Regions from separate parts of the Solibacillus sp. FSL H8-0538 genome, predicted to be linked through region 2. Evidence: riboswitches for the same ligand, from Rfam matches in the RefSeq annotation. Region 2 holds a riboswitch; the other holds the start of a gene.
What was found. A riboswitch is a leader RNA that binds a small molecule or an ion and turns the genes downstream of it on or off. The one in region 2 is predicted to bind FMN.

Region 1 (9,494 bases), 1.1 Mb from region 2:
TTCACAGGGTATAGGATATTTAAATTTGGACTTCCTCACAAATTTCGCATCACGCATACCTCAAAATGCCGGGATTAAAGCGGCACTTATCGGATCACTTTGGCTAATGGTAGTAGTTGCGCCAGTATCCATTATATTAGGTGTGAGCACAGCGATTTATTTAGAGGAATATGCGAAAAAGAATAAAATTAATGATTTTATTCGTATGAATATTTCAAACTTAGCTGGTGTACCTTCAATTGTATTCGGGTTACTCGGGTTAACAATTTTCGTACGTATGCTTGGTATGGGGAAAAGTGTTCTGGCAGCTGGTTTAACGATGAGTTTACTGATTTTACCGGTTATTATCGTGGCAGCGCAGGAGGCCATTCGCGCAGTACCGAAAGAGCAACGTGAAGCATCTTACGGCATGGGGGCAACAAAGTGGCAAACCATCGTACGTGTCGTGCTACCTGCAGCGATTCCAGGAATATTAACTGGGAGTATTTTAGCGTTATCCCGGGCAATTGGTGAAACTGCACCGCTAGTCGTGATCGGGATTCCGGTTATCCTACAGTTTTTACCAGAGAGTTTCATGAGCTCATTTACAGCATTACCAATGCAAATCTTTGACTGGGCAAAACGTCCACAAGAAGCATTCCAATATGTTGCATCAGCTGGCATTATCATCTTGATGGTTGTGCTCGTATTTATGAACTCGATTGCAATTTTCATTCGAAATAAATTCCAAAAACGTTATTAAAGGGGTGGCATCATGGTTCAAATCGCGCAGCCAATTAAACAGACTTCAGAGGCTACTATATTAACGCAGCTTACAGAAAAGACAACTGTGTTTGAAACGAAAAACTTTGATCTTTGGTACGGGGAGCACCACGCACTAAAGGACATTAATTTAGATATTAAAGAAAACGAAGTAACGGCAATTATCGGTCCTTCTGGCTGTGGTAAATCAACGTATATTAAAGCATTAAATCGAATGGTCGAGCTTGTGCCGATCGTTCGTACAAACGGAAAAATCAATTACCGCAATCGCAATATTTTTGGTAGCGGCTATGAAGTAGAAGAGCTTCGTACTAAGGTAGGGATGGTGTTCCAAAAACCAAACCCATTCCCAAAATCAATATACGATAATATTGCATATGGACCACGTATTCACGGTATTAAAAACAAAAAAGTACTAGATGAAATCGTTGAAAAATCACTGCGTGGTGCAGCAATTTGGGATGAAGTAAAGGACCGCTTAAACCAAAATGCATATGGCTTATCAGGTGGACAGCAACAACGTATTTGTATTGCACGCTGCCTTGCAATTGAACCAGATGTTATTTTAATGGATGAGCCAACTTCAGCACTTGACCCAATCTCAACATTGAAGGTAGAAGAGCTTGTACAAGAATTAAAAGAATCCTACTCAATTGTCATTGTGACACATAATATGCAGCAGGCAGCTCGTATTTCAGATAAAACAGCATTCTTCCTTAATGGAGAAGTCATTGAGTTTGACCATACGGATACAATTTTCTCTACACCTACGGATCAACGTACGGAAGATTATATTTCAGGAAGATTCGGATAAGGGGGATGAAAATGGTACGCGAGCGATTTGAACATGATTTAATGAGTGTCCAGCAGAATTTAATGGAGCTATGTGATAAAAGTATTTATGCACTCGAGCTAGCTTTTAAGGCATTCATGGAAAAAGATATAGATTTAGCGCTAGAGGTCATTGAAACGGATCTCTACATTAACCGTTTAGAAGAGTCGATTAATGACCGAGTAATTTTACTGATTGCCAAGCAGCAACCTGTGGCAACAGACTTGCGCCGTCTAATGGTCGTCATTAAAGCGGCAGCAGATATGGAGCGGGTTGGGGACTATGCGGTAAATATTGCAAAGGAAACGATTCGTATTGGGCGCGAGCCGTTTATTACAAGTGTCGAGCCAATTGAAGATATGTGTATAAAAACAACTTCCATGCTACGCCAAATTGTCGAGGCCTTTATCGAGGAAAATACCGTGAAGGCAAAGGAAATTGCTGATTTAGATGATCAGGTAGACGCACTTTACGGCAGTACGGTTAGTAACCTTATGCAACTAACTGTTACACACGGAAATGTTGCACAAATTACGTATTTATCATTTATTTGTCGCTATATTGAGCGCTGTGCCGATCACGCAACGAATATAGCCGAGCATCTTTTTTATTTAGTAAAGGGCCAGCATTATGAGTTGAATAACTAAATAAAATGTTGATGACCATGTGAGCGGGTGCTTATATGGTTTTTTTTATTGATCTATGTTAACAGTACCAAGAAAATTAGCAACTACTATTGTAGATAACTGGAAGATGTATTAAGGTTTACATAATAGAGAAATGAAAGTGAGGAGGAAAACATATGACATTGACTATTGGTTGTTTACACGCCCATTCTTTAAATATTCCTTATATCGAACAAGCGTTTAAAGATATTGATGTGACACTTTCTCATGTTGTGGATACGGAGCTTATTCAATTATTAAGAACAAATGTAGCTAACGAGCAATTATCGAAGCAAGTAATCCAACAATTACATGAAATCGAGTGCACTGGGGTTGAGTTCATCTTAGTGACGTGCACAAATTATATTACGCTACTAGAAGATCAGGTGCTCAATTTAAAGGTGCCTGTATTAAAAATAGATACACCGTTTTTTGAACAGGTGAGCCAGTCAACAAAGCCGATTAAACTTCTGTTTACAAATCAAGCGACAGTTAAAGACACTATGAAGAGATTTGCTTCGTACAATTCACTGGATTCAGAACAAGAAATCGAAGTAGTTGTCATTCCGGAAACCTTTGACCTGTTTTTAGCAGGCAAATCGATTGAGCATGATCAAAGGATTATTGAATATCTTGTAGGACAGGATTTATATGGGTATACGGTAGCCGTAGCGCAATTGTCGATGTCGGGTGCCGCGAAAATGTACAGCAACATCACGGGTGAAGAAGTAATAAATCTTTTAGATACTTTAAGAGAATACCTTGTAGAAAAGTTGAATTTGCAAATAGTAAAGTGACGCTAAAAAGGCAGGACCCTGAAAAAGTCTATAAAGTAGTTTAGTCAGTTCTTGAACGAGTCATCGTTCAAGAACTGGCTTTTTTCTTCGATGTCGTTGATTTCCGTTGCGGCGAACGCTTTTCTGGGGGCGAGCCTTGAGCCGCTTCCGGGGAATAAAGGAACAAAGGCTAAGTACGCCACGTCCTGTGGCAACGCCTTTGTGACCAACATCGTGTTGTCCTCAGTCCAGGGTCTCAAGCTGCTCGCTAATCCCCTAGAAGTCGTCGCCTCCACTCCAATCAACTGGTAACGGCTAAGAATCAATTTATCATTCTCTCATCTAAAAAGAGTGATTTTATTGTCTACTAAAAGGAACGAATTACAGGTGGTGCTCCCGATGATTTCAAATCATGTAACCTTTAACCTAAGTCCATACATGGCGATTTACGATATGGTTGTGCCACAACGATATTCGCTGTGAATCTGAAAGGAATATTGAAGCTACTAACTGAAAAAGATTCGTCATAATAAAAAAGTAAGTTTTTCAATGCCCACTATCCTAGCGCAGTTCGTTTTTTAGTTTTACATTGCCCTATCATTCTTAAATGATTTCGGCTATTTACAATGCTAAAATTGTGCAATAAGCTACGACAAACGAAGGCACGCACACAACAATTGGCATTAACTTTATAGACGTTTAGCAATTCCGTTTTGCCGAACTACTCGAACAAGTATTATGGCAGGAAAATATTCATGTAAGTATGGTGCGCCTACCTGATTATTCCGTTTCCACACAAGGTACACATTATAACATTTGGGCAAACGAGTCTAAAAAGGCTATACAAATCATCCCAAATGATGCACGTTACGCAAAAGTACTTGCTGCTCTAGCACAAAAGCTCGGCGCTATTCTAGATGAAGCGCAGTGAATTGCCAAAAACCGGCTAATAGCAGTACAATATAGGAAGAAAAACGCAACCGCGTCAAAAGAAATGAGGTCTCACCATGTTAAAAACAATCGTATTCGACCAATTAAAGCAAGCGATGAAAAATAAAGATGCACTCGCTAAAGGTGTATTAACACTTATTAAGTCTGCGCTTGACCAAGCGGAAAAGGAAAAAGGTGAAGTTCTATCAACAGAAGAAGAAATCGCCATCATTAACCGTGAAATTAAACAAACGAACCAATCCTTAGAAGGCGCACAAAAAGCAGCACGCCAAGATTTAATCGAAAAAGAACAAACGAAACTAACGCTGTTAAAAACTTTCCTTCCTGAACAGCTGTCAGAAGAAGAAATTATTATTGCACTAAAAGAAGCAGGAATCGCACCGGGTATGAATATGGGCGACGCAATGAAAATTGCAAAACCATTACTAGCAGGTAAAGCAGATGGTTCTACCATTTCGAAAGCGGTAAAAGCTGTTATTGCATAAAAATTGAATTATGTGTTAGAAGTCACTCTAAATGTGGAGTGACTTTTTTAGTGCATAAAACAGTATAAATTACCCCCCACATAAGTAAGGGCATCACCTCGCTCCAATTTTGGGGGAAGTGTGCCTTTCTAAATACACTAATATTAGTGCAAAATTGTTGACTGGTATTTCTAGGCATGTTATTATTATCTCGAATTAAAGATGTTTTGGTTCGAGATAAAAAGCGGTGATGAAAATTTTTTACCTTAATATCTCGGTTTCGAGATTATTTAAATTAAACTATTTACTCGCAAAGAGGAGAATGGAAATGAGCTTTTTCAAAAAATTATTTGGCACACAACAAGAGGAGGAAAAAGAAATGACAAAATTAAATATTGGTATTATTTTAGGTTCCACACGTGAAGGACGTGTAAGCCCGCAAGTTGGCGCTTGGGTAAAAGAATTAGCGGACAAACGCGGCGACGCAAACTATACAATTATCGACATCGCGGATTACAAATTACCGCTTTTAGGTGAAGCTGGCGGCGACGTGTCAGGCGCAGCAGCATGGTCAAAAGCAATAGCTGAACAAGACGGATTTGTATTCATCGTTCAAGAATACAATCACTCAATTACTGGTGCACTTAAAAATGCATTAGACTACTTACGCGAGGAATGGAACAACAAAGCAGCAGGTATCGTATCTTACGGTTCAGTAGGCGGCGCTCGTGCAGCAGAGCATTTACGCGGGATTATGGGCGAGTTATTAATCGCTGACGTTCGTGTACATCCAGCATTATCATTATTTACTGACTTTGAAAACGGTACAGACTTCAAACCAGCCGCAGTTCAAGCGGATTCAGTTAACCAAATGTTAGATCAAGTAATCCCTTGGTCAAAAGCATTATTCACAATTCGTTAATTGTAAATGAAACAAAAGCAATCTGTGTAGGTGTGTATTCACTTGCACAGGTTGCCCTTTATAAAAAATGGGCCAATAAATTAATCGATTTGAAGTATTTGCCGAGTTTTTATAAATGAACTTATTTGGAAGGGAAGATGACGTATGGAATTTACAAAACTAATTGATAAGCGTCGTTCTGCTAGTAACTTTTTAAAAGAAGTGAAAATAACAGAAGCCGATCTTAAACCGATTTTTGATGATATTAAAATGACACCATCAGCATTTAATCTACAGCATACAGAATATATTGTTGTGCTTGAGGAAGGCATGAAAGAAAAAATCCGAGAGGCGGCTTACGGTCAATATAAAGTTCATTCTGCTTCAGGCGTTATTATAGTCACGGCAGACCGCTATGCGTATATGCAAACAGAGCGCTTAAATAAGGGCATGCTTGATTTAGCTATTTTGAATGCGACAGAGCTTGAGCAAATGGTACAGGAAAACACGCAGTTTTATGAAAGTCGCGGGGAGCAGTTTATGAAGGAAGATGCGATTCGTAATGCATCGCTATCTTCGATGATGTTTATGCTCGCAGCTAAAAATCGAGGGTTAGATACGTGCCCAATGATTGGCTTTGACCAGGAGCAAGTTCGAGAACTATTAAATATCCCAGCAACGTATGAAGTAGTTTTGATGATTGCGATTGGGAAAGAAAAAGAGAGTAGCAAAAGTTTACGCGGCTACCGTAAGCCTGTTAATGAATTTGTGAAATTTATATAAGTTTTGGAGGAGAGAGTAATGACAAAACATACAACAGGTATTCACCACATTACAGCAATTGTTGAGCATCCACAGAAAAATAATAATTTTTAGTGGATAAGAACGTATACCTTTCCCATCCGCATAAGTAAGGACATCAACTCGCCCTATTTTGGGCGAGTTGTGTCTTTCGAATGCAGGGATACTTGGTCTACGTTTAGTAAAATAAGGCGTTAATTTCGATGATTCTGGCAAATATCAGCACTTAAAAATGTCGCTCATTTGGATTCAAGTATACTCACTAGATTAACTATGAAGAAAGCCACTCTGAACGCAGAGTGGCTTTCTTCTATTTCGTATAGGTAGAAATTTGCGCCAGTTACACTTCGAAAAGTTTACTTAAGTTCGCCATTTCAATTGCAGATATAGCACTATCATAGCCTTTGTTTCCGGCTTTTGTACCAGCGCGTTCGATTGCTTGCTCGATATTTTCCGTAGTAACAATGCCGAAGATTGCTGGGATGCCAGTTTGTAGAGCGATTTGAGCAATACCTTTTGCCGCTTCGTTACATACATAGTCATAATGTGTTGTAGCACCACGAATGACTGTTCCTAGACCAATTACTGCATCATATTGTTTTGTTAAGATCATTTTCTTCATTAAGAAGGGAACTTCAAAAGCACCTGGTACCCATGCGATATCGATATTATTTTCTTCAACACCGTGTCGTTTTAATCCGTCAAGTGCACCATCTAGTAGTTTTGCGTTAATAAAATCATTAAAACGTCCTACAACAATCCCTATTTTTAGTTCTGTGCCAATTAGTTGTGCTTCAAATACTTGTCCCATTTTTATCTTCCTCCTACTGTTTTTAATTGCTGCTGCTCTATATATTTTGAGAGCGCTTCAATCGTAATCAATTTCATAGCCCATTTTTTACTTAATAGTATTAGGTCTGGCACGCGCGCCATTTGACCGTTTTCCTTTAATATTTCGCAAATAACGCCAGCTTCACTAGCTCCGCAAAGTTTTGCTAAATCAATCGCTGCCTCTGTATGACCTCGACGCTCAAGCACTCCACCGTCCTTTGCAATTAGTGGGAAAACATGTCCAGGTCTTCGAAAGTCGGCTGCGGTAGCATTTTCCTCAACCAATTTTTGAATCGTCAAGGAACGCTCAAATGCACTAATACCAGTTTGCGTTTCAATATGATCAATGCTTACGGTGAAGGCAGTTTGATGAAAGTCTGTATTATTATGGACCATGGGAGCTAGCTGAAGATGGTTAGCTAGTCTTAGTGAAATGGGTGTACATATGAGCCCCTTACCATGTGTAGCCATAAAGTTAATGATTTCAGGTGTTGCCAAATCTGCAAGGGCAACAAGATCGCCTTCGTTTTCGCGGTTCTCATCATCAACTACAATGATCATTTCACCATTTTGTAATGCGATAATAGCTTCTTCAATTGGATGAAACATCGTACTCCTCCTTTAAAATCCGTGTTGGCGTAAAAAATCTGCTGATAGCTGATTTTCTTGCTGCATAAAATGCCCAATATATTTGCCCACAATATCAGTTTCGATATTTACATCCGAATTTGCTGCCTTGTTAGCGAAAATTGTTTCCTTATAAGTATGCGGGATGAGTGATACAGTAATTCCATCACTACGCACATCGAAAATGGTTAAGCTCGTGCCATCAATCGTGACAGAGCCTTTTTTAATACAACCTCGTATAAGCTCTTTTGGTAAACGAAGATCCAAATAGACAGCATTACTAAGTGGACGCTTTTTAATAATTGTGCCGATCCCGTCAACATGTCCTGATACAATGTGTCCACCAAAGCGACCGTTCATTGGCATCGCCCGTTCTAGATTGACGAGTTGCCCACTCTTTAACTGCTTTAACGTCGTTGTGTAAAATGTTTCGGGCATAACATCTGCAACAAACGATAGTTTTGTAAAAGATGTTACAGTTAAACAAACGCCGTTTACCGCGATACTATCTCCGAGTGTGACATCACCTACTACTGTTGTGGCTTCGATTTGTAGTTGCATACTGCTCGTTGATTGCTTGACCTGTACAATTTTCCCAACTTCCTCAATAATGCCTGTAAACATAATTTTCACCACCTATCCATATTTTTTTAGTAAGGCTTATATAAGCAACTAAAAAAACTTCTAATAATCATTAGAAGTTTGCGTGTATTATGTTTTTTTGCATATTGAAATAAGCCTTTTGAAGCCAATTCAAAAAAACAACAATGTACGCCTTCTTCCATCCAGACTGTAACTGTCGGCTTTGGAATTCCACCAAATCATGCTAACGCTCGCGGGCTTTACCGCCGATTGGGATTTTCACCCGACCCCGAAGGACTTATTCAATTTAGAAAGACATAATTCGCCCAAAATAGGGTAAGTTGATGTCCTGACTCATGTGTGGGGGAAAGTTATACTTTCTTATCCACATAAAAAACCCCGTAAATTTTACGGGGTTTAGGCATCATTAAATAAGCTAGCAAAAGTGCTAACGTAAATGAATGTCTTCTTTCATCCAGACTATAACTGTCGGCTTTGGAATTTCACCAAATCATGCTAACGCTCGCGGGCTTTACCGCCGATTGGGACTTTCACCCGACCCCGAAGACTATTAGAAAGACACACCTCGCCCAATATGCGAAGAGATGATGTCCTTACTTGTGTAGATAAGTAAGTTATACTTTCTTATCTAGTAAAAAATCCCACCAATGAATGGGGGGACATGAGAAAATAAGCAATCGACAAAACGATTACTGTTGTTCCTTCTCACATCCAGACTGTAACTGTCGGCTTTGGAATTCCACCAAATCATGCTAACGCTCGCGGGCTTTACCGCCGATTGGGATTTTCACCCGACCCCGAAGGATTTTAAATTGTATAGTTAGTGTAGCATAATAAAAAGATAATTAGCAATAAAGTAGTGGGTAAAAATTATTGAAAAGTATTGAATGGGGTATATAATTATTTCTTTTTAATAAGAAAAAGAGATTACAGCTGTTTTTACTATAATTTAAAATAAAATTCCCAAAATATAAAATGCATATGCTAAAATAACGATGTATAAACATAAGGGAGGCTATTTTTATGGCAAAAAAAACAGTAGGGTATACAATTGCACCGGATCGTTTAGAAGAAGCGTTAAATGTACGCGACCGCATGATTATCGAACTATTAATTAAAGTTCTTGATGAACAACTAGTAATCGAGCGTCCAGTATTACGTGAGCGTTTAGGAAACCTAGTAGAACTTTCTGATAACGACGCAGAATTAAAAGAAACGTTACATGCTTTAGTTAGCAAACTATAAAATGATAGAAAGAGTCGGATGAAATCAGTTTTGATT
Region 2 (9,494 bases):
CACTTGGTGTTGTGGCGCTACCAATCGCGCTTTTAATTATTGCTTACGCATCAATGTTCCCGAGTGAAGTCAGCCCACTAGTGCCTTCACTACAAAGCCATTGGTTAACAATTCACGTGATTACTGCAGCACTTGGCCAATCTATTTTATCGATTAGTGCGGTTGCAGGGTTAATTTACTTGTTGAAAAATGTTGATTTAACGAAGAAATCAAAAGAACGTTTCTGGTTAGAAGCCGTAATGTTCTCCTTAGTATTAGTTGTAGGCTTTATTGTGTCATCCGTAACATTTAATGCGATGGGTTATGAGTCGAAATTTGATTACACAAATAAAGAAGGTATCGCAAGCGAAATTACGTATAACGTGCCAGCTATTTTTGGTATGAATGATTACGTTGTTTTATCTGAGGATAAAATGGCGCCATTAGCAGAAATGCCTGCATTAATTGATGCGCGTAAGCTTTCAACGGTTGTTTGGTCGATTATTTTCGGTACGATTATTTATGTTTTAGTCCGTCTCATAACACGACGTTCGATTTCTTCTATGATTCAGCCATTGTTAAAACGTGTGAATTCACAATTAATGGATGAAATTGGTTACCGCTCAGTGCTAATCGGTTTCCCGGTATTTACATTAGGCGCACTAATCTTCGCCATGATTTGGGCGCAAGTTGCGTGGAGCCGTTTCTGGGGCTGGGATCCAAAAGAAGTATGGGCACTGATTACATTTTTATTCTATGCAGCATACCTTCACTTACGCCTATCAAAAGGCTGGGAAGGTAAAAAGAGTGCTTGGCTAACAGTTATTGGTTTCGCTATTATTATGTTCAACTTAGTTGCAGTGAACTTAATTATTGCTGGTTTACACTCTTACGCATAACGAGTAGCGATATAATTTCAAGGCTATGTATAAGTAAAATTGTTGTTATAGAGGAATTGAATAATAGTAGTTAAAATTTATCACAACCGTGCCTAACATAAAGCGCGAAGACGAACCGTAGGAGACCACTACAGTGGGCTCATGCGGTTTGTGCGCTAGCACGGTTGGATAGCAAATAAAATATTAGAAGCGTTTAACTGCGCCAAATGCAAAAAGAAAGTTCTTCTCATTATTGGGTAGAGCTTTTCTTTTCATTTGGCGTACTAAATTGTACAATAGAGTAGAGAAATAGAGAACTCGAAAGGGGAAACACCAGTGTCTGAAAATATTTCTGTCCTAATTGTAGATGATGAAGACCGAATTCGTCGGTTATTGAAAATGTATTTAGAGCGTGAAGGCTATACGGTGGATGAAGCCGAAAATGGAGAAGAGGCAATTGAGAAGGCATTTGAAAATGACTATCATTGCATTCTTTTAGATATTATGATGCCTGAAAAGGATGGCCTCCAAGCATGTGGGGAAATTCGTGAAAAGAAAACAACACCAATTATTCTATTAACTGCAAAAGGTGAAGAAGCAAACCGCGTGCAGGGCTTTGAACTTGGAGCGGATGATTATATCGTGAAGCCGTTCAGCCCGCGTGAGGTAGTCCTACGTGTGAAGGCGATCTTAAGACGCTCTTCTGCGTTCTCACCAGTATCAAATCCGTCTTCTTCAAAAGATTTAGTCGTCTTCCCGCATTTAACAATTGATCATGATGCGCACCGTGTAACAGCGGATGCTACGGAAGTTAATTTAACACCAAAAGAATATGAACTGTTATACTTTTTAGCAAAATCACCAGATAAAGTGTTTGACCGTGAACAACTGTTAAAAGAAGTGTGGCATTATGATTTCTTCGGAGACCTGCGCACAGTCGATACACATGTAAAGCGTTTACGTGAAAAGTTGAACCGTGTTTCTGAAAATGCGGCAAAAATGATCGTAACTGTTTGGGGCGTTGGCTATAAATTTGAGGTCGTGAATGAATAGAATATGGAATAGTATTGTCGGGAAGCTATGGGTAACCATATTGCTTCTCGTTTCATTTGTACTTTTTGTATTTACGGTATTAATGTTAGAATTCCTTGAAAACTATCATAATCAGCAGGCAGAAAGCTCACTTCGTCAAACGGCTGCAACAATTGCGAGCATTGTTGATGACGAGCAAGTGAACAGTATCTCGATTGAAATAATTAAAGAAATACTGAATGAGCATACAAATGCATTAATAGCAGAAAATCCAAACAAAGTCGTTTATGCTGTGCAGGATGGCGTAAATAGCGAAAGCATCCAGCAAAGTATTTTAACGAATAAAGCATTTGAGGAAATTTACGCTTCAATGAAACCGATTAGCAAGGAGCTCATTTTACCGTCCAATACAGAAAAGGGTAAAATGGATTCCTATGTGGTTCTCGGATTCCCATTGAAAAGTGAAAATGAGATGCATGGAGCAGTTTTTATTTATCAAAATCCAGACGCTATCCATCAAACGAGTAGAGAAACGACGAAAATTGTGTTTTTATCTGCGACCATCGCCTTTATTTTAACGACGATTTTTGCATTTTTCCTCTCCTCTCGTATTACTTACCCACTGCGTAAAATGCGAGAGCATGCGTTTGAACTGGCAAAAGGGCGCTTTGATTCGAAATTACCCACGAAGCAAAACGATGAAATTGGTCAGCTAGCTGTAGCCTTTAACCAAATGGGCCGCCAGCTAAAACATCATTTAGAAGTAATTAATCAAGAAAAAGAGCAGCTATCAAGCATATTAACGTCAATGACGGATGCGGTTATTACCTTTAACCGAGATCGTACAATTTTAGTAAGCAATCCACCTGCTGATCGTTTATTGCAAAAGTGGTTTATTAGTAAAGGGTCACAAAGTGCAAAACCGATTCCACCAGAGCTTTATCATATGTTAGACCATGTTCTAGATTTTGAGGATAAGCTAGAAGAGGAACTGTCGATGGAAGGTTCCTATTATGGCATAACGTTTAGTCCGTTATATAGCGGCGAGGCCATTCGTGGTGCAGTTGCGGTCATCCGAGATAAAACCGAACAAAACCGTTTAGAGAAGTTGCGATCCGACTTTATCGCCAATGTTTCTCATGAGTTACGTACACCAATAGCAATGCTTCAGGGCTATTCCGAGGCGATTTTAGACGACGTCGTGACAAGTGACGAAGAGCGTAATGAGATGATTCGTATCATTTATGATGAATCGCAGCGTATGGGTCGATTAGTAACGGATTTATTAGATTTGGCACGCATGGAATCAGGGCATATGACCTTGTATAAAGAAAATGTACCAATGGTGTCTGTTGTAGAGCGCATGACGCACAAATTCGGTCAGGTAGCCAAGGAAAAACAAGTGAATTTACGTTTTGAAACGGAATTTACACCGACCGCGATGATTCATATTGACGAAGACCGCATTGAACAAGTATTAACAAATTTAATTGATAATGCACTCCGTCATACGCCAGAAGAGGGCTCCGTTACGGTATCTTTACTTAAAGAGCAAACGTATGCCAAAATACAAGTACGCGATACAGGTGTTGGAATTCCACAAGACGATCTGCCATATGTATTTGAACGTTTCTATAAAGCTGATAAAGCACGTACACGTTCAAAAGGAGGCACAGGTCTCGGCCTAGCCATTGCGCGCAATATTGTAGAGGCACATAAAGGAACTATAGCGGTTAATAGTGTTGAAAAAGAAGGAACTACCTTTACGTTCTACTTGCCAATATAAAAAAGGTGCTGCTACTATTTTTTTCGTAGCACACCTTTTTTAACATACATACGTTGAAACTTTTCGTAATTCGTAACGACAAATAAGTAGGAACGGAGGTGGAGTGGGTGAAAGAATCCATATTCCATCGATTATATGATGTATACCATCAGGATGTATTTAATTTCTTAATCTATTTAGTGAAAAATCGTTCTGTAGCGGAGGATTTATCGCATGAAGTTTATGTGCGTGTACTTAAAGCTTACTCTCGATTTGAAGGCAAGAGTAGCGAGAAAACCTGGTTATTTTCCATTGCGAAAAATGTAGCAATTGACCATTTTCGCAAAAATGCTGTGCAAAATCGTCATTCATTTACAGCATTTGAATGGGAAACGGAGCAACTGTATTCCCCTTTGCAAACACCAGAGCAATTTACTGAGCTGAGCGATCAACTGCGGGAGGTACTAGAAGCGCTAGAACAGTGTACGGGCGATCAAAAAATGGTGATTGTCATGCGTTATTTCCAAGAACTCTCGATTACAGAGACAGCAGAAATTTTAGGCTGGTCTGAAGGTAAAGTGAAGACGACGCAACACCGAGCGATTAAACAATTAAAAGATTTACTTATAAGCAATGAAGATAAGGAGGCGAATTCATTATGACGAACGACAAATGGAAAGATATTGATATCGAAGAGTTATTAGAGCAAGCACCAAAAATTCATGATACTCGTTCGAAAGATGATGTCCTCTCAAAATTAAAAGAAGTAAATGCATTTCATGAAGAGGAGAGCCCACAACCTATAGTTAAGAGAAAAAAGAATTCATTTGGGATTTTTATTGCTAGCGCAGCTATTATCTTTTTAACATTAATCGGTGCGTATCTTTTAAAAACACAAGAACTAGAAGAAACGCAAATTTATGACACAGCAACCACGTCGATGGACATTGAAGAATATTCGACGGAGGAAAATGCCATTAGTGGTACTGTAAATGAATCGATTGAAAATAAAGCGTCAGTCAGACAATTTTCAGTGGATGCTATAAAAACAGCTGTGTATACCGAGGATATTAAAGATGTAACGGTCTTTCCGATAGGGTTAACTGCCGGTGCTGAAAGTATTCCTATGACGTTCCTCATTCCAAATGAGCAGATTTCAGACGATTTCAACGAACAACCAACGCAACTTCAGCTTTACGAAAAGTACGCATCACGTATCAATGAGCAAGCGCTTGGATTTGATGACTATCATCCGTACACAGGGCGTTTAACAGAGTCTGGCACGACGATAACACATAGTATGCCAGATAATCATCAATACGATGTAGCGTCTGCAACGATGTATGTATATGGTGGCACGCTCCAACATACGTTTGGAAAAAATTATGGGACACTCGTGAATGTAGACGAAAGCGGCAAACCCATTACGTTTGATCAAGCAGGTGAACCGAGTGAACCGTCGCAATTAGGAGGTGACATGCTGCATTATAGCTATGCGGTATTTCAGTTGGAAGATGGTCCTAGTTATTTAGCGCCAAATAACCAAGAACTTTTTGATACGGTGACCGAAGCGCTTGAGCGTATGCCTGTTGAATATAATGACGTGTATCAATCAGCGATTATTAAGGGTGTTAAGTATGAGGTTAAAGAGCATGTTGATTTTGTAAAAATTCGATTTGTAGAACCACTCAATTTAGACGGTTATAATGCAGAGGAAGCAATGCGCATGCTTGAAGCAATATTATTAACTGCGGCTGGATTTAATCAACAAGTACGTTTTGAAAACATCATACAATCTGAGTGGGGCGGTTTTAATTTTAATGAAATGATGCCAACTCCAATCGGAGCAAATGGGATAAACATGGATTTTCTTCAAAATAATTAGAAAATAATAACAGTATTAAGCGAAAAGGCTTTACAATTCTTGTTTTTATTCTATAATAGTGATTGTAACATAATTTCATATTGATTCATCTTCGGGGCAGGGTGTAATTCCCGACCGGCGGTAATAGAGGCTACAACCTCCGACCATTTACTTGGAGGACGTTGTGAACAAGCTTCTCGAGCCCGCGAGCCGCTTTTTGCGTGCAGGATTTGGTGAAATTCCAAAGCCGACAGTATAGTCTGGATGGGAGAAGATGAAGGTACGGTCGTCATTTTTACGAAAATGTCGCATTTTTACTGTACAGTAAAAGTTTTACCTTTTGGTGAAGCTTTATTTCACGATATCATTTTTTGGTATCGTACACAGTTTATATTGCGAATAGACCCCTATTTAAGTGTGCCTATTTCTCCCTTATGCTTTTTTGCGTAAGGGTTTTTTTCGTAAAATTTGATTAGTACTGTCCTTTCTTCTTGCGAGATGCAATCAGCAAAGAGGAGAGATTTTTCGATGCAAAAACAAAATTTAAAGTTACGTTCATTCGTAACAATTGCGATGTTAAGTAGCGTGTCGTTTGTACTTATGTTATTTAACTTTCCGCTACCATGGTTTCCGGTGTTCCTACAAATCGATTTCAGCGATGTACCAGCGTTAATTGCGGCAATCACAATGGGTCCAGTTGCCGGTATTTTAGTTGAGTTAATGAAAAATGTTTTAGATTGGATTTTCTCGGGTACACCAACAGGGGTGCCAGTAGGACATATGGCAAACTTTATGACAGGTGTGTTATTCATCTTACCTGCATACTTCCTTTATAAAAAATTCGCGACGGTAACAGGCTTAACAGTAGGATTAGTTGCGGGAACAATATCGATGGCGGTTGGTATGAGTGTATTAAACTACTTTGCCTTTTTACCGATGTACTCGTACTTCCTTGGTTGGGGTTCATTCGATATGTATGAAACGATCGTGTTAGGGATTTTACCATTCAACCTTATCAAAGGGATTATGTTAATGGTCATTGCGATTTTACTATTCCGTACAATGAAAGTTTGGATTGAAAACCAACGCGCACAATATATGTCTTAAAATAATAGGAGTGTCTCAAACGTATTTGAAAAATGCGTTTGAGGCACTTTTTTTAGTGGATATTTTTGGAAGAATCATCATCTTTGTAGTGTTATACAGTATCATAATTACATTTTAATGATATTTCAGCGAACTAAATCATTTAATGATAAATAAAGGCCATGTAAAAAAAGGAGATGAAATCCATGGATATTCGGCGCGCATATGCACTACAACTAGATGAAAGAGATCCACTGCGTTCATATAGAGGGGAATTTTACCTAAGAGAAGGGATATATTATATGGACGGAAATTCTTTAGGCTTATTGTCGAAGCGAGCGGAGGCTGCGTTGCTATCGTTGCTAGATTCGTGGAAGCAGTACGGCATTGATGGATGGACTTCGGGAGCGCATCCGTGGTTTTATTTATCGGAAAAGCTAGGTCGGATGTGTGCACCACTCATAGGGGCCAAATCGGATGAAGTTATTTTGACTGGTTCAACGACGAGCAATTTGCATCAACTGCTCGCTACATTTTATAAACCGACCTCAACGCGTTCGAAAATTTTAGCGGACGAACTAAATTTCCCGACGGATTTATATGCAATCCATAGTCAGATCGAACTGCATGGGCTAAATCCAAGTGAGCATGTGAAGCTTGTGAAATCAACGGATGGTCAAACTCTTTCGGAAGAGAACATTATTGCGGCGATGACGGGGGACGTAGCGGTAGCCATTGTACCAAGTGTACTTTATCGTAGTGGTCAAGTTTTAGATATGAAGAAAATAGCGCAGGTGGCAAAGGAACGAGGGATTATTCTTGGTTTAGATTTATGTCACTCGATTGGTTCGATGCCGCATGCTCTTCATGACTGGGAAGTGGATTTTGCGTTTTGGTGTACTTACAAACATTTAAATGGTGGGCCAGGCTCTGTAGCGGGGATTTTTGTGCATGAGCAGCATTTTGGTCGAACTCCGGGACTTGCTGGTTGGTTCGGCTCAGATAAAACAAAGCAATTTGATTTAGAGGAACAGATGACACCTGCCCAAACAGCTGGTGCCTATCAAGTTGGTACACCTCATGTACTGAGCTTAGCGCCGATTTATGGCTCGCTAGAAATGTTTGCAGAAGTAGGGATTGAAGCAATTCGTAAAAAATCATTGCAACTAACTGCTTATTTCATGCAGCTGATAAAGGCTGAGCTTAATGAATTCGCATTTTTATTTGGCAATCCGCAAGATGATTCCCGTGGTGGACATATTTTTTTAGTGCATAATGAGGCTGCTCGTATTTGCAAGGCATTGAAAGAGGCTGGCGTTATTCCTGATTTTCGTGCACCGAACGGTATTCGACTTGCACCGGTCGCGCTTTATAATTCCTACACGGACGTATGGGAAACAATACAAATTTTAAAACACATTATGGCAGAAGAAACATACAAAAATTTCGAAAATAAACGAGGTGTTATCGCTTAAATCAAAGGGAGGGATTTCATGTCAAAAAAATCGATTTCAGAGCTAGAGGAAAAGTTGAAACGTGAAAAAGGGATTCACACCGACTTTAAGAACGATAGGACGTATGGTGAATATTTGGCACTTAATGAAATATTATCGAGTCAAAATCGGCTTTCCGATCATCATGACGAAATGCTTTTCATTATTATTCATCAAGTGAGTGAGCTATGGATGAAACTGATTTTACATGAAATGAAAGGTGCAATTGCAACGATTGAGCGAGGGGAAATGCAGCCGGCCTTTAAAATGCTTGCCCGCGTGTCGAAAATCCAAACGCAAATTATTCAGGCATGGGACGTTCTGGCAACGATGACACCTTCGGAATATTTGAAGTTCCGCGATGACTTAGGAAAAGCATCGGGTTTTCAGTCATACCAATATCGTCTCATTGAATTTGCGCTAGGCTATAAAACTCCGCATATTTTAAAAATCTACGAGAAAAATGCAGCATTAGTAGCTATTTTAAAAGAAGCGTATGCTGCACCGAGCATATATGATGTAACCATTGCGGCGCTAGCGAAAGCGGGTCTGTCGATTAATCCGGACTTGTTAACACGTGATTATAGTGTAACGTATGGCGGAGATGACACAGTGGCGGAGGCGTGGAAAACGGTATATTTAAATGTGGAACATTACTGGGATTTGTATCAGTTAGGGGAAAAGTTAGTTGACATAGAAGACTGGCTACAGCAGTGGCGCTTTCGCCATATGAAAACAGTAGAACGCATTATTGGCTTTAAAATCGGAACGGGTGGCTCATCTGGTGTTAATTACTTAAAGCAAGTACTTGACCATCGTTTCTTTCCGGAACTATGGGACTTACGAACAAATCTGTAAAAGTAGGTGGGGAGTTGATGAGTGAGTGGATCGATATTACACAACCATTTCGAAATGCGATGGGTACTTGGCCTGGAGATACACCATTTGCGTTTGAATTAACCTATACGAAGGCGCAAACGGGATCGGTCAATATTGGGAAATTTACGACGAGTACGCATACTGGGACCCATGCGGATGCCCCTTTTCATTTTGATGATGATGGCCCGACAATTGAACAATTAGATATAAATGTTTTTATCGGGGAAGCATTAGTCATTGACGCAACCGATGTACAAGAAATTACGCCAAAATGGTTACAATCGATTAATTTTTTTGGTGTGCACCGCATTTTGCTCAAGATGACAAAGGTTGTGAACGTGGATGATTTCCCACATGAAATTACTGTACTAAGTCCGCAACTAGGGCCTTTTCTGAAAAAAAGAGGTGTCGTGTTAGTGGGGGTAGATTGCCCATCTGTTGATGCACTGGATAATAAGGAAGTGGAAGCGCATCATGCATTGTATGAGAATGGTGTTCACATTATTGAAAACTTAATG

Region 1: another riboswitch for FMN. It lies ahead of ribE (riboflavin synthase); the one in region 2 lies ahead of MHH87_RS05675 (ECF transporter S component).

Annotation. Positions count from the first base shown of each region.
Region 1 is NZ_JBBOPI010000001.1:2,310,065-2,319,558, reverse strand. Features, by position in the region: gene pstA (phosphate ABC transporter permease PstA) at 1-742, shown strand, start outside; gene pstB (phosphate ABC transporter ATP-binding protein PstB) at 755-1,576, shown strand; gene phoU (phosphate signaling complex protein PhoU) at 1,588-2,241, shown strand; gene MHH87_RS11015 (hypothetical protein) at 2,397-3,056, shown strand; gene MHH87_RS11010 (hypothetical protein) at 3,799-3,966, shown strand; gene MHH87_RS11005 (GatB/YqeY domain-containing protein) at 4,043-4,471, shown strand; gene MHH87_RS11000 (NADPH-dependent FMN reductase) at 4,779-5,372, shown strand; gene MHH87_RS10995 (nitroreductase family protein) at 5,517-6,134, shown strand; partial or broken gene MHH87_RS10990 (hypothetical protein) at 6,153-6,339, shown strand; gene ribH (6,7-dimethyl-8-ribityllumazine synthase) at 6,493-6,963, opposite strand; partial or broken gene ribB (3,4-dihydroxy-2-butanone-4-phosphate synthase) at 7,005-7,592, opposite strand; gene ribE (riboflavin synthase) at 7,605-8,234, opposite strand; FMN riboswitch at 8,380-8,493, opposite strand; FMN riboswitch at 8,652-8,765, opposite strand; FMN riboswitch at 8,909-9,022, opposite strand; gene MHH87_RS10970 (phosphate-starvation-inducible protein PsiE) at 9,237-9,458, shown strand.
Region 2 is NZ_JBBOPI010000001.1:1,227,715-1,237,208, forward strand. Features, by position in the region: gene ccsB (c-type cytochrome biogenesis protein CcsB) at 1-878, shown strand, start outside; gene MHH87_RS05655 (response regulator transcription factor) at 1,194-1,910, shown strand; gene MHH87_RS05660 (ATP-binding protein) at 1,903-3,675, shown strand; gene MHH87_RS05665 (sigma-70 family RNA polymerase sigma factor) at 3,783-4,316, shown strand; gene MHH87_RS05670 (hypothetical protein) at 4,313-5,539, shown strand; FMN riboswitch at 5,623-5,798, shown strand; gene MHH87_RS05675 (ECF transporter S component) at 6,047-6,625, shown strand; gene kynU (kynureninase) at 6,811-8,079, shown strand; gene kynA (tryptophan 2,3-dioxygenase) at 8,098-8,955, shown strand; gene kynB (arylformamidase) at 8,973-9,494, shown strand, end outside.